One region of the Labrenzia sp. PHM005 genome, then DNA from elsewhere that is predicted to be linked to it. Evidence: riboswitches for the same ligand, from Rfam matches in the RefSeq annotation. Region 1 holds a riboswitch; the other holds the start of a gene.
What was found. Region 1 has a riboswitch for thiamine pyrophosphate ahead of thiO (glycine oxidase ThiO). Riboswitches for the same ligand answer to the same signal wherever they lie in the genome.
Positions count from the first base shown of each region.

Region 2: it holds a riboswitch for thiamine pyrophosphate, as region 1 does, so the genes downstream of both, FJ695_RS13255 (hydroxyethylthiazole kinase) here and thiO (glycine oxidase ThiO) in region 1, are expected to answer to the same signal.

Region 1 covers NZ_CP041191.1:4,404,492-4,412,198, reverse strand. Annotated here, with positions in the region: gene FJ695_RS19945 (DMT family transporter) at 88-1,062, shown strand; gene FJ695_RS19940 (ROK family protein) at 1,204-2,100, opposite strand; gene FJ695_RS19935 (class II aldolase/adducin family protein) at 2,103-2,825, opposite strand; gene FJ695_RS19930 (pirin family protein) at 2,974-3,909, opposite strand; TPP riboswitch at 4,090-4,219, shown strand; gene thiO (glycine oxidase ThiO) at 4,336-5,370, shown strand; gene thiS (sulfur carrier protein ThiS) at 5,367-5,564, shown strand; gene FJ695_RS19915 (thiazole synthase) at 5,568-6,341, shown strand; gene FJ695_RS19910 (thiamine phosphate synthase) at 6,338-6,943, shown strand; gene FJ695_RS19905 (thioredoxin family protein) at 6,969-7,583, opposite strand; gene FJ695_RS19900 (LysR family transcriptional regulator) at 7,693-7,707, opposite strand, start outside.
Region 2 covers NZ_CP041191.1:2,949,534-2,957,240, forward strand. Annotated here, with positions in the region: gene FJ695_RS13225 (adenylate/guanylate cyclase domain-containing protein) at 1-456, shown strand, start outside; gene FJ695_RS13230 (EAL domain-containing protein) at 618-2,465, shown strand; gene FJ695_RS13235 (putative transporter) at 2,782-3,795, opposite strand; gene FJ695_RS13240 (DMT family transporter) at 4,150-5,151, shown strand; gene FJ695_RS13245 (hypothetical protein) at 5,289-5,696, opposite strand; gene FJ695_RS13250 (Lrp/AsnC ligand binding domain-containing protein) at 5,732-5,968, opposite strand; TPP riboswitch at 6,108-6,217, shown strand; gene FJ695_RS13255 (hydroxyethylthiazole kinase) at 6,286-7,059, shown strand; gene thiD (bifunctional hydroxymethylpyrimidine kinase/phosphomethylpyrimidine kinase) at 7,092-7,707, shown strand, end outside.

The DNA.
Region 1 (7,707 bases):
ATCTTGATATAAAGATAAAAATGATTATGTTCATTCTCGACAAGCACAACTGTCTGGTTCGTGAGCAATTTGATAAAGGACTTTCCTATGTCGGAGACAGCAAAAACCACTGTTGAGGGCGCCTTATCCGCTGCACCTCATCGCGGGTCTCTTTTAACGCGGCTCTATGATCAACCGCTATTTCTTCTGCTTATCGTCGGCAGTTTTCTGGCGCTGTCGATGATCTTCGCCAAATCGGGGCCCATAGTGGGGTGGCATCCGCTCGGGTTGTTGCAATGGTCTATTATTGGCGGCGCGGGGCTTTTGTATTTCGTGACGAAACTCTTAGGCGCTGAAAGCGGCCGGGAAAGCCGGAGGGAAAGGTCCGCCAAGATCCGGCTGCTGACCTACATTTCAATCACCGGGCTTCTTTTCATCGCCCCTAATATGATCGCAGTGATGGCAGCGCCCAAAGTGGGAGCCAGTTTTGTCTCGCTGACGTTCGCCTTTCCTCTGGTCTTGACCTATGCCTTTGCCGTTTTGATCGGCCTGGAGCGGTTCAAAATGCTGCGCAGCATTGGTGTCTTGGCCGGGGTTGTTGGCGGTGTTCTGCTGGCGGGCGGCGGAGCCGGCGTGTCGGCGGAAGCCTCGTTCTGGTCGGTGGTCACGCTGGCGATCCCAGTCTTTCTGGCAGCCGGCAACATCTACCGGACCTTAAAGTGGCCGGATGGGGCGACCGCAATCGAGCTGGCCCTTGGCATGATGGTGACCGCGTTTCTGGCGCTGGCTGTCTTCAATGCGGCCATGGGAATCCCGGTCATCCCGGTCGATTGGACATCGGCAGCAGCAAGTCTGCTGATTGCAAACATCGGAGCTTTCGCGGTGCAGTACGGGCTCTACTTCCGCCTTCAGCAGGTCGCCGGACCGGTGTACCTGAGCCAAATCGGGTCTGTCGCAGCGGTCGCAGGCCTCGGTCTTGGCTACCTGGTTTTCAGTGAAATCCCGAATGCAGCCAAAATCGGCGCCATCGCCGCCGTTGCTCTCGGCATCGTCTTTGTCGCTCTGGGCAAGGATAGAGGTTAGTACCTGTTAGCCGGACAGAATATTGAAATTGCCGTCCCGGCCTAGCGCCGGGACCAGTCATTATCCATCACCATTCGGTCCCGGATTTCCGCTCCGCTGCATCCGGGACGGCGGAAAAGTCAGAAGACAAGAAAACTCAGATCAATCGTTCCACAGCCAGGCGGCGCCGCGCACACCGGAGCTGTCGCCGTGTTTGGCTTTGCGGATAGGTGTTTCGAACGTGTCGGAAAACACAAACGGCAGCATGGCATCCGGAAGGTCGTCGTAGAGTTCGGCGATGTTGGACATGCCGCCGCCGAGGACAAAGACGTCCGGGTCCAAAAGATTGGCCGACATCGCGAGCGCACGGGCCAGACGGCTGACATAATCCCGGTAGACCTTTGTGGCGACAGGATCGCCTGAGCGCTTGAGCTCGATGATCTCGTGACCTTTGAGCGGGTTGCCGGTTTTTTCCTTGTAGTCCAGCTGAAAACCGGTGCCGGAGCACCACAGATCTATCACACCGTTGTGGCCGATCCAGCTTTTGGGGCCCGGAAATTCTTCAGCCGTCATCCAGGGCAGGGCGATGCCGCCCCATTCGCCGCCGATGCCGTTGGCGCCAAGATGGGCGTGGCCATCGATGGCGATGCCGGATCCGGACCCAGTGCCGATGATCACAGCGTGAACAATATGTGCGCCTGCACCCGCGCCGTCGGTGGCTTCAGAAACGGCCAGGCAATTGGCATCATTCTGGATCCGGACTGGCCGGTTCAGCAGCGTTTCCAGGTCCTTGTCGAGCGGTTTGCCATTCATCCAAGTGGAATTGGCGTTTTTCACCAGCCCGGTTTTGGGCGACAGAGACCCTGGAATGCCGAGACCGAGAGACCCGGTCTGGCCGGTTGCTTTTTCCGCAGCTTCAACGAGACTTTTGACGGCCTGAAGACAGCCGTTGTAATCATCTTTTGGCGTGGCTGTGCGTTGGCGGAAGAGTTCCTCGCCTTCATCACCAAGAGCGATGATTTCGATTTTGGTTCCGCCCCAATCAATACCCAGACGCATGTTCAGCCCACCTTCTTCGGCAGTTCAAAAGCAGCGTCTTGGCCGCCTTCCAATTCGCCGGGTTGTTTGCCGTAACTTTTGAATTTTTGCAGGATGTCCGCCATTTCGGCTTCATTGAGAAGGACAGGTTCGCCGAGCGCAAGGGATGAAAGATACTGATCTGCCAAGTCTTCGACCCCTTCAGCGACCGAGAGTGCCTTCTTGAGTGTCGGGCCACCGGCAATTTGTCCGTGGTTGCCGAGAAGGCAGGCGTTCCGGTCGCCTAAGGCTTCGATCATGGCTTCAGAGAGGGCGCGGGTGCCGAAGCTCTCATAGCGGGCGCAGTCGATGCGGTCACCGCCAGCCAGCGCCACCATATAGTGGAAGGCCGGAATACCCTTACGATGGCAGGAGAGCGCCGTTGCCCGCGGGCTATGGCAATGAACGACGGCACCGCAGGACGGTTTCGCCAGATAAAAATCAAGGTGCATGCGCCATTCCGACGACGGCAGGATGTCTCCGCGGTAACAGCCGTTGAGGTCGACCGCGACGATCTTGGCTTCCGTGAGTTCCTCATAAGGCGTTCCGGACGGTGTGATCAGAAAGCCGTCCTTTGTTCGAGCGCTGACATTGCCCGAGGTGCCCTTGGTCAGGCCGCGTTTTGGCAAGGCACGGGCCGTCTCAATAATCTCCCAGCGCAGAGCGAGAGTATCTTTTGGGAATATGGGACGTGGCTGTGCGGGCATGACAACTCCTTGAAACATCGTTGTCTTGTATAAAGGGCAAGACAGACCTTCAAGGGCAATGGTGGCCGAAAGCCGTTTCCGCACCGGTTTCGGCAGAAAGGCCGCTCCAAATTTGTGAAGCGGCCTTTTGTTCGCTGTAGTGATCGGATCAAGGACCGGGCCGGTCGGGCAGGGGAATGAATTCCTCCTCGTCGCCCGGAACAATGTCGAACCGGCCCTGGCGCCAGTCTTCCTTGGCCTGTTCGATCCGTTCCTTGGACGAAGAGACGAAGTTCCACCAGATATAACGTTGTCCATCCATTGGTTCGCCGCCCAAAACAACAAAGCGAGCCGGATAGGGCGAGGTGTTTTCAACCACCAGGGAATCGCCAGGCTTGAAGACCAGAAGCTGTGCCGGATCGAAAGTCTGGCCAGCGATAGAGATTTGCCCGGCGATTGTATAAATGCCGCGCTCTTCCCAGCCAGCGTCGAGCGGTACCTTTGCGCCGGGCTCCAAATGAATATCGGCGTAAAACATCTCCGTTGCCGTTTTCACCGGCGCATTGTGGCCATAAAGCGATCCGGCAATTAGCTTCACCGAGACCCCTTGATCTGCGAACTCCGGCTGTTCCTCCGTGCCAAAGTGCTGGAAGGTCGGGTCGCTTTCCTCCAGATTTTTCGGCAAGGCCACCCAGCTTTGCAGGCCGAACAGCGGGCGTGTCTGGGTCATGCGCTCGGGACGTTCGCGCTCGGAGTGCACGATGCCTTTACCCGCATTCATCCAATTGAGAGCGCCTGGTGAGATTGCGATTTCCGTTCCCAAACTGTCGCGGTGATACATCTCGCCTTCAAAAAGATAGGTGACGGTCGCAAGACCGATATGCGGGTGCGGTCGGACATCGACACCGCCGCCAACCAGCAGCTCTGCAGGACCCATCTGATCGAAGAAGATAAACGGGCCGACCATCCGCCGCCTGGCAGACGGCAAGGCACGGCGCACGGAAAACCCGCCGAGATCGGACGTGCGCGGGACAATGATCGTGTCAATCGGATCGCAGCTTGCCGCATCTCCGGGCGTGGGGTCGGGAACATTCAACCAGCTCATAGACCTCTCCTTAAACCTCTCATCCAAAACCAATTATGCATTGCAGCTAGAGATTGGGAAGCCGCTTGTGTTTGTCTATTGAACAGTCCGTTTCCAAGTCACCGGTGCCACGGACCTGCAATTTGAGTTTTGAGCTTTAAGAGCGTCTCTTGACAGTCCGGTCCCGGAAGAGGCATGTCAGGGCTTCACCCGGGGTGCCTCCGCGAAAGGGGGCTGAGATGCTGCTGGGCACGGATAATCCGTGCAGCGCAGGGACCCGATGAACCTGATCCAGGTCATGCTGGCGAAGGGAGGGTGGGACGGTCTGTGTCGTGCAGGCTGCGTCAGTGACTTTGCTGTAACCGGCTGGATCGCTGGACACCTTCTCCCCCATTCTCAGCAGGAAAACCTGGCAGGCGGTAGAGCCGCTTGAAAGAGGATATTCCAATGCGGTCTTCAGTATCGCCTGTAAAGACAGCAGAGCATCAGACCGGCGCCAAAACGGGTGCAGGCACTAAAACTGTCGTGATCAAAGGGGCAGGTGTCGCAGGACTTGCACTCACTTATGAGTTGGCAACGCGGGGTGTGGCTGTCACCGTTGTGGATCCGTCAGGACCCGGCCCAAAAAGCGCCTCGTGGTATGCGGGCGGCATGCTGGCGCCCTGGTGTGAGCGGGAGAATGCTGCAGAAGACGTTCTTCTGTTGGGCAAAGAGGCGGTGAGTTGGTGGGAGACTGTACTGCCGGGCCATGTGCACCCAAATGGCACACTGGTTGTTGCTCCTCCGCGTGACAGGCAGGAGCTCTCCCGCTTTGCCAGCCGCACCAGTTGCTATGACTGGATTGACGGCGCTGACGTTGGCGAGTTGGAGCCAGATCTGGCCGGGCGGTTTTCAAAGGCACTGTTTTTTAAGGATGAAGCCCATCTCGATCCGCGCAAGGCCCTGACAGCGCTCAAGGGCAAACTGGAAAAACTAGGCGTTCGGTTTTGCCAGGCGCCGGCGGAGGTGCAGGCTGGGGCGGAAATTGAAGTTGATTGCACGGGCATGAAAGCTTTGGAGACGGGATTGCGCGGTGTGCGCGGCGAAATGGCGATTTTGCATGCCCCCGATGTCACCCTGTCACGTCCGGTCCGCCTGCTGCATCCAAGGATCCCCGTTTACATCGTGCCGCGGGACAACCATCATTTTATGGTCGGGGCGACGATGATCGAAAGCGATCAGGGCGGGCCAGTTACAGTCCGCTCGCTTATGGAGCTCTTGAACGCCGCCTATGCCGTTCACCCGGCCTTTGCCGAAGCCCAAATTGTCGAAACCGGGACGGGCGTCCGCCCGGCCTATGCCGACAATTTCCCGCAAGTCCGGCAGGACGGAAACCGGCTTTCGCTCAATGGCTTTTACCGGCATGGCTTTTTGCTGGCGCCTTCAATGGCTCAAAGGGCTGCAAACCAAATTCTCTCAACATGCAATGAGGCGAAGACATGAACCTCACCGTCAACGGCGAAGACCAGACGGTCTCCGCCAAAACGCTGGATGCACTGCTCGCCGAGCTTGGCTTTGAGCCGGAGTTTTTGGCAACAGCGCTCAACAGCGATTTTGTCCCGGCCGAAGAGCGGGCGGACTGCGTTTTAAACGAGGGGGACAAGATCGAGATCCTGTCTCCGCGCCAAGGAGGCTGACCGGTGGTTTCGTTTTATGGCGAAGAAGTGCAATCCCGGATTCTTTTGGGAACTGCGCAATATCCATCTCCTCAATGTCTTGCCGACGCGGTCAAAGCGTCCGGCACGGAGATCGTGACGGTTTCTCTGCGGCGGGAAATGGCATCAGGTGCTGGAAGGGGCGGGTTCTGGGATCTGATCCGGGAATTGAACGTCAAAGTACTGCCGAATACGGCCGGATGCCATACGGTCAAGGAAGCCGTCACCACGGCAAAAATGGCCCGGGAAGTGTTCGGCACCGATTGGGTCAAGCTGGAAGTGATCGGTCATCACGACAGCCTGCAGCCGGATGTCTTTGGGCTCGTGGAAGCTGCAAAGATCCTCTGCGAAGATGGTTTCAAGGTCTTTCCCTACACAACAGCGGATCTGATGGTCGGAGAAAAGTTGCTGGACGCCGGCTGTGAAGTTCTGATGCCCTGGTGCGCACCGATTGGCTCTGCGCGCGGCCCTGTCGATCCGGAAGCTCTGAAAGCGTATAGGGCGCATTTCCCGGATGTTCCGCTGGTGGTTGATGCTGGTTTGGGGCGCCCGTCGCATGCGATGGAGGTCATGGAATACGGCTTTGACGCGGTGCTTTTAAACACAGCCGTTGCCAAGGCCGGTGATCCGGTGGCCATGGCAAAAGCCTTTGGTGAGGCTGTTTCTGCCGGGCGAACAGCTTATAAGGCCCAACCTTTAGCGCCGCGCGATATGGCGGTTCCCTCCACTCCAGTCATAGGCATGGCGGTTTTTGAATGAAGCTCGACCCTTTTTACCTCATCGTTGACAGTTCAGATTGGATCGAAAGGCTGGTGCCGGTTGGCGTGAAACTGGTGCAGCTGCGCATCAAGGATCAGTCGGAGACGGACATTGTCCGGCAGATCCAAGCCTCCAAGGCCGTGTGTGAAAAACACGGCTGCCAATTGATCGTGAACGATTATTGGCAGCTCGCCATTTCCGAAGGCTGTGACTATGTGCACCTCGGGCAAGAAGATCTGGCGGACGCCGACGTGAATGAAATCCGCAAGGCGGGGCTGAAACTGGGTGTGTCAACCCACGACGGCGATGAACTGGACACAGCGCTTTCGGTGAACCCTGATTATGTCGCGCTGGGCCCGGTCTATCCGACCATTTTGAAGAAGATGAAATGGCGGCCGCAGGGGCTGGAGAAGATCACACGCTGGAAGAAACAGGTCGGCGACCTGCCGCTGGTTGCCATTGGCGGGCTGAATGTGGAGCGCGTTCCAGGCGTCTTTGAGCATGGCGCTGACATGGCCGCGGTTGTCACCGACATCACCTTGAGTGCTGACCCGGAAGGCCGGACACGCGAGTGGATCGCGGCGACCGAGACGTGGCGGTAACTCAGGTCAAATTACGGAGCGGGGGTTACCAGATGTCGACCTTTTCCCCCGCTGCACGGAGTGTCTGTGCCCGTTCATCCAGATACCGCTGAAAATCGCCTCCGGCATAGGAATCGGATGCGATGAAATGCAACATCGTGTCGAAGTGGAAGGGCTTGAAATAGCCCGGCATCGTCATCACTGTCCGGTCTTTTGCGGTTCCGGTGCTGTCCAGCGCTTCCTTCGGCACGAACATCATTGTCGGGGTGAAGTTGACGGCCCATTTGCGCACCAGCGCCCGCTCTTCCATTGCTGTTCCGTCGAAATCGACGACTTCCCGTGAGCCGCGCATATCGAGCTGGACGACCAGAAACTTCTCATTCAAGTAGTCTGTAATCCGCGGAATGCGCAGGTTCACTTCGTGCAACTCCCGGCAATAGGGGCAGCCTGCCTGTTCGATGAGGATCAAAAGATCTTTTCCGTTGTCTGCCGCCTCAGCCAAGTCATCGGCCAGTTCCAGAAAACCTTCGTGAAACCAGGGCTGAATGTGCAGTCCGTTGTCGCCGAGTTCCGGCTCTGGCAATTGGTCGCTCGCGAGTGCGGGCGCTGTGGTCATGATCAAACAAAGGATGACAGCACGGCATAAACGGGCAAGCGGCATGATACTTCCTCCCTGTTAATGGCAAATCTTACCGGATTTCCTGTTCTCTTTCTGAATCATAATTTGGTGTTCCGGGCACAGGCGCTGCTCAGATCAATTTAAACCGGACCTACCCAAAAGTTGC
Region 2 (7,707 bases), 1.5 Mb from region 1:
CTCGCCCGCTATTTCGGCGCCTTCGACAAGATATGTAAGCGCTTCGATCTCACTCGGATCAAAACCATTGGGGACTCGTATATGGCCGCCGCGGGTATCCCAATGGCCAATGCTGATCATGCACGCAACGCCGTCGCCGCGGGCTTGGCGATCCGGGATTACATTGCAGCAGAAAACAGCGCGCGTATCGCCTTGGGGGAGCCGGCTTGGGAAGTCCGCATTGGCGTGCATTCTGGTCCAGCTATCGCCGGTAGTCTTGGCGAACACGGCATCGATGTTTGGGGTGACACCGTCAATGTTGCTTCCCGTCTGGAAGGCGCTGGGGACGTCGGTCGTGTCAATGTATCTGAAGCAACATTGACCTTGCTCGGGAGCGCGATAACCGAAGAGCGTGGGACCCTGCCGGTGAAGAATAAGGCGTCTCTACGTATGTTTTTCGTCGATCAGCTGAATTGATCCCTGGATAACCTTAAGCCGGATGGAGGTTTTCTTTTTTTGGGGGGGGCGGCAAATTCAAGCAATTGCATTGGTGGCGGATTCAAGAAAAGTCATAGGTAGACAGTTACTTTCAAACCGTAAGGGAATTTGACAATTGCGTAGCCTCTTGCCGGTCCTCTATGACCCTAACGATGCAAGACAATCCCCTAATTCCATCGCAGATACTAGACCAAATTACAGACAAAACCTGTGAGGGGCTCGCGCTTGCATTGGCGTCTGATGACGATGGCGCTGTCATGTATCTGCAGTGGTGCAACAAAGCTTTCACTAAGATAACCGGATATCAGGCCAAGGAAGTCATCGGAAAACGCGGAACCATTTTGATTGGTTCAAGCATGGATCAAGGCAGCCATCTGATCATCATCGAAAAACTGATGAACTGGGAACAGTTTTCGCTGAAAACCCAGAACAACCGGAAAAATGGCGAGCAATACTGGCAAAAGATGAGCTGGACTCCATTGTTAGACATGGCAACTGGAAACAGGTGGTGGCTCTGCTCCCTTATCGAATTAGAGAACCGGCCTGATCTGCAGGCAGAAGGAAAAGTGCCTGGCTTGCAGCGTGCCGACCGGGACTTGTTGACCGGATATGTAGAAAAAATCGAGCGGCTGGAAAAAGAGAACAAACGCCTTCACGAGCTGGCGAAGGTAGTTGCAAAGGAATCCAAAGAAGATTCTTTGACCGGTTTGTCTAACCGGCGCCATTTTGAAGTCGAATTGAAATCCTGGATCCAAGATCTTCAAAAAACGGGAAGAGATTTCGCGGTCTTTTATGTGGACTTGGATCGCTTTAAGTCTGTTAACGACACACTCGGTCATGACGCGGGAGATCGATTACTCATCTCAGTTGCAAACATGTTGCGCCGGTTGACGAGCGAAGCCGACTTGATCGCACGAATAGGTGGAGATGAATTTGTCATACTGCGCCCTCTTGGATCTAGCGCATTGGATATCAGCAGCCTGGCTGATGCCATCGTGCAGGAGATGCACGCGCCTTTTGCATTTGAGGGCAAATCGACGTTTTGCAGCGCAAGCGTCGGTGTGGCCATCGCAAATGCACAGATGGAAATTCCGGAACAAGTGGTCTCAGATGCGGATATGGCGCTCTATCATGCCAAATCCAACGGCAGAGGTCGGTGGTCGTTCTTTACCGAAGAGATGCATGCCGAGGCAATCACGACAAAGCGGCTTGTCTCAGACCTTCTGATTGCTTGTGAGAAACGTGAGTTTATCCCTCATTTTCAGCCTGTCATTGACGCTGCTACTGGCAAGATTGCTGGCGCTGAAGTTTTGGCTAGATGGGTGCATCCGACAATGGGGCTGCTTTCACCAGCCTCGTTTCTAGAGACGGCTACAGCGATGGGGATCTTGAAGCGGATAGATGAGATAATTTTCAGTTATCTTCCTGATGCTTTAGCGCTTTTTGACAGCGCTGGTGTCGATGTTCCCCGACTTTCGACAAACGCCTCTGCGGGGCGGCTCGCAGACCCGAGCCTCATTCACGACATCAGGCGATCAGGCGTCGATCCGAAAAGACTGATCATCGAAATACTGGAGTCAGTCTATCTGGAACGGATTGGTGATGTGGTGCATTGGACACTTGGCGAACTTAAGGAAATGGGCGTCGCCATTGCACTTGATGACTTTGGCACGGGGCACGCGTCCGTACAGGGGCTGTTGAAAATCAACCCGACTGTTTTGAAGATCGATCGTCAATTCATCCTACCGATCGTTGACGACGCGACCGCCCGCGCACTGGTGACTTCGATCATCGGGATTGGAAAGAGCCTTGGCATGAAGATTGTCGCTGAGGGTGTGGAGACAGAAGACCACGCTCTGTTTGCAACAGAAATGGGCTGTGATTTTCTGCAGGGGTTTTATTTCGGAAGGCCCATGTCCTCAAAAGATCTGCATCTAAAGCTGACTGAAAACAATGGTGTATTTTGGTCGGGACATGCGCTGAGATAATCTAAGTAAACCCGGATCAAACCGTGTTCTGAACGCGTTCCGCTTTAGGACTGCGTCAGAAGGATAGAGCTTCCAACACAGCTAATTTAATGGTCCACGGCAGGCTTGCCGCCTGAGCTTGATGAAAAACTCCAATCTGCGGTTTTTATTCTGCGCTGCGCCGGCCTTGAGCCGGTGCCAAGTCCATCTAAATGTGATTTTCCAATGAGTTAGCTTTGACGGGGATCCCGGATCGCAGCTTTGCTGCGTCCGGGAAAGCCTGTAAGTGGGATTGTCAGCAGTCTGAAACGCCGGAGATTTTCCGGCGCTTTTTTTGTCACTCAGCAGGTAATGGTTGGGGGACACCGCCGCTGCGTTCAAATTCCCAGATGTTTTCTTCAAATGCTCTGAGGCGTTTGTAAACGGAAATCAGTTCGACGATCGTCGGCCAAGCATGAACCAAATACTGGAACGAGCTTTCCACTCGGTCAAAGGCGCGGGTGATCTGAGACATCAGGCCGAAAGTGATTGCGCCGCTCAAGATTGTCGGGCCGAGCGCCACAAGCGGTACCAAGACAGTGACCTGAAGATAGGTCCACTTGGCAACATCGAAGTACATGTAATGGAAGAACAGCCGAAAATAGTTTTTCCGCACATGTCCGAACAACTCCACGACGGACGGTGGAGTGGCCCGGTTGTCGTCGTCCTCGCCGTAGACGAGCTCCTTCCGGTAGGCGGCTTCAACTTTCTGATTGTTGAATTCCAGGCCTGGAAGTTTGAAACCAACCAGGGCCAGAAGCACGGTGCCGGAAGCCGCTGACAGGATCGCGATGTAAACCAAAGAATGGTCAACAGCGCCGATCCAGGGCAGCTCGGTAATGTTCTTGGAGAGGCCCCAGAGAAGCGGAAGGAAAGCAACCAGGGTCATCATTGAACGCATCAGGGAGACGCCAAGGCCTTCCATAATCCGGGCAAAACGCATGGTATCTTCCTGAACACGTTGCGAGGCGCCCTCGATGTGCCGGACCACGTTCCAGTGTGCCATGTAGTAGTTGTTCATGGCAGTCCGCCAACGGAAGACAAAGTGTTTGATGAAAAATTCCAGGAGCACAACGATAACGATGTAGACACTGACGATTTTGAGGAAAACTAAAAGTTCACCCCAATATAGACTTTCTTCGACGGAACCTGGGGTGGTGAGCGCCTTTTGCACCAGATCGTAAAACGAACCGAACCATTCATTTAGCTGAACATCCACTTGAACCTTGTACCAAGTGACGCTCAGAATGATGACCGAGCCGACCCAGGCCCACAAAAGCCATTGGCGGTTCATAAAAAACGATCGGAACATGGGGCTACGCCTTTCGATTCGGAATTTTTTGGGATTATAGGGGCGTCAGATGGCGGGATAAGACGTTGCGGCACATTTAAGCCGGTTGTGAAGAGAATTTACCCCAAAACTCTTTGTTATCGTCCGGCGTGTGGATTGCTCTGGCGGGCCGCGAAGCTTGGCGATTGCAAATTAGGTCTCGTAGACCGATACTCTAGGTCCATTCCCAAAGCGATTTGCGCAAACTGATGCGACTCAACACGCGGGCCCTGCTAGAATTTCCCACCTGCGCAAATTGTTCTGCTGTTCACGTAATTTCTAGTGCTGGTGCATTCCGTGAGCCTCTGATTTTGTGCCGGCCACTGGATTTATCGAATGGCAAATACCCGCGCAAAATCCCGTTTATCTGGCCCGCCAGCACCAACAGGCATGACCCGCCAGGCCCCACTGATCGGAATTGCGCTGAAACTTGCGTCGACGCTTGTGTTTTTTGCCATGGTAACCGCGCTGAAAATCGCTGCCGAACGTGCGCCGATTGGCGAGCTGGTCTTTGCGCGCAATCTGTTCGGATTGTTCCCAGTATTGTTGATGGTGGGAATGCGGCGGGAACTCGGCCTCGCTTTCAAAACTCAAAACCCGAAGGGCCACTTGATCCGTGCATGCATCGGCCTGTCCGCAATGGTCTGCATGTTTACGGCTTTTGATCTTTTGCCTTTGCCGGATGCGACCGCAATCAACTTTGCCACGCCATTGCTAGTGGTTGTGCTTGCCTATTTTCTGCTTGGCGAGCAGGTACGGATTTACCGCTGGAGCGCGGTCGGTGTCGGATTTCTTGGGATCCTGGTGGTGTTGTCACCGCATTTGGGGGAGGGGGCAGCCGGCAATGCCTCTACACTTGGGGCAGTGGCAGGATTTTTGGGGGCTGGCTTTGCCGCGCTTGCTATGATCACGGTGCGCAAGTTGTGCGAGACGGAACGGACGTCGACGATCGTCACCTGGTTTTCTCTGGCCGCAACGCTGATTTCACTGCTGACCATCCCCGCTGGCTGGATTTGGCCGAGCCAGGCTTGGGTTCTTCCCGATCTTGAGACCGCCGGTCTTCTGGTGCTGATTGGCCTGTTCGGCGGAGCTGGACAGATTCTTCTGACACAAAGCTATCGCTATGCCGATGCCTCGACCATTGCCCCGTTCGATTACATCAACATGATTTGGGCGATCCTGATCGGCTGGCTGGTATTTGCCGAAGAACCGGTTCTGGAGGTGATCATGGGGGCCGTGATTGTCATTGCGGCCGGGATCTTCGTTATTTACCGCGAACACAAACTGGGCCTCGACCGGACCAAAGACCGCCGGGCGTCGACACCATCGAAATCGTGACTTTTTTGCGCCGATGGAGCTTCTCAATGGAGCGCGCGTGATGCCGTCCCGGACGTGATCCGGGACCGAAGCCTAATGGACCCTGGCGCAAGGCCGGGGAAGCTGCGGCGCATGTGAATGCTAGAAATCAGAGAGGGTTATGGCTTGTAGTAGAACGTCTCACCTGAGCTCTTTGTGCCGTCTTTGAAAATCAACTGAACAGTAATTGATTGAGTGCTGTTGGCAGGCAGTTCGATATAGGGTTTTTCCTTTAAGACAGCATTCGGATTGGAGGGATCACAGGCATCCAGCTCCCACATCTGATCAAGATCTGTGCTGTTGAGGCTGTAGAAAACAAAGTCGATGCCGCAGCGCCAGGACTCCAGGTGGGTGAAATAAATCAACTGTTGGCCGTTCCAATCGCGGAAAGACACCCAACTGGTCTTAGTGACATCCAGGATCTGCTTGATCTGCTCTGGTGGCATGCCTTGCGAGACTGCTGGGGATCCGGTTAATGGGAGTGCGACCAATCCGGCCAGCAACATTGTTTTTCCAAGTTTGCTCATCGTCGCTCTCATTTGCTGGTCAATGAAATGCAGCGTTAAAACGCCTTAAAAGTAATGATTGTTTTGGTGTCTTGAATGCCATCGATCGGATGAACCTTCTCATTCACAAAATGACCGATGTCCGTGCCGTTCTCAATGTAGAATTTGACCAAGAGATCATAGTCGCCGCTGGTGGAATAGACTTCCGAGGCGATCTCGGCGTCCGCAATTGCGTTCGCGACTTGATAGGTTTTGCCGAGCTGGCATTTGATCATCACGAAAAACGGGGTCATACGGCGCTCCTGAATGGATGAATAACGTTTGAGTCAGGACATCGCGCATCTGCTGCGAACAGTCAATCGGTGCGTCCATATGAGCCGGGAGCCTAAGTACGACGGGGGTTGAAAATCGGATCCGGCCTTGGTACGCCAAATCATCTCATGGGGGTGCCCGGCAATCGTGGATCGGGCTGAGAGGCAAACGGCCAACTCCTTGAACCTGATCCGGCTTATACCGGCGGAGGGATTGAGATCATGGCAGATAAAACACTCAACATACTAATCCAGGCCATTGCCGGCAGTTTATTCAAAAACTGGGCTGTAGGTTTGGCATGAGCTTGTCGATAGCCGCCAGCACGCAAAATCTTGCGCCAGAAGCTGTTTTTGCTGTTCTTGAACGGGTGCGGCAGAGAAAACCTAAGGTCCATGCGATCACAAATTCGGTCGCGCAGGGTTTTACCGCGAATGTTCTGCTGGCGCTGGGCGCCGTGCCATCTATGACCATCGCGCCAGAAGAAGTCGCTGGTTTTGCGTCTTCTGCAGATGCGCTGTTGATCAATCTTGGCACTCTGGACGACACTCGGCGGTCAGCAATCCCCTTGGCGATCGAGGCAGCCAAGACAGCGAGCCGTCCGGTCTTGATCGATCCTGTTTTTGTTGACCGTTCCCCGCCAAGGTGTGCCTTTGCCAAGGATCTGATGAAAACCGGACCATCTTTGGTGCGGGCGAATGAAGTCGAGATGGCAGCGCTCTTTGCCGAACGGTCCGATGTGGATGCACTAATTTCAGCAGGAACGGTCTTTGTGGTAACGGGTGCAGAAGACAAGATCGAAGGCCTTGGGGAAGACTACCGTTTGCGCAATGGCCATCCCCTGATGGCCCGGGTGACGGCGACCGGATGTGCTGGTGGCGCCGTGCTGGCAGCTTTTGCCAGCGTTGAACCTGATACTGCATTTGCCGCGGCCTGTGGCCTGTCGGTTTTCAATATCGCCGGAGAGATTGCAGCCTCGCGGTCGGCGGGGCCGGGTAGTCTCGTGCCGGAACTGCTGGATGCGCTTTTTGGCCTGACAGCTCGGGATATCGAAAGCCGTCTTCAAACCGGCTGACCACTCTTTCGTTAAAACTGATGGAGGACACCATGACCGCTATCGCGGTGACCATTGCAGGTTCGGATTCTGGCGGCGGGGCCGGCATTCAGGCGGACCTGAAATCCTTTTCCGCCAATGGGGTTTATGGCGCCAGCGTTTTGACCGCTTTGACAGCCCAGAACACGCTTGGTGTCACTGCCATCCATGATGTCCCGACAGACTTTGTGCGGGCGCAAATGGATGCCGTTTTTTCAGACCTTGAGGTTAAGGCGACCAAGATCGGCATGCTGTCGCAAGTTCCCATCATTGAAGAAGTGGCTGCAGGATTGAAACGGCATCAAACCGGACCTGTGGTGCTGGATCCGGTGATGGTGGCCGCGTCCGGGGACCCGCTTCTGGTGGACAGCGCAGTTGCCAGTCTCATGTCTGAGCTGTTGCCGCTGGCCGATGTCATTACGCCCAATCTGCATGAAGCTGCACGCATGCTGGAAACAGACATGGCCGCCAGCGAAGAAGACATGTTCGATCAGGCGCAGCGGTTGATTGGACTGGGTGCAAAATCGGTTCTCCTAAAAGGCGGTCATGGCACCAGTGATGAAAGCGCAGATCTGTTTTTGACCGGTGCCGGCGAGCCTCTCTGGCTTCGGGAAAAACGGATTGCGACGG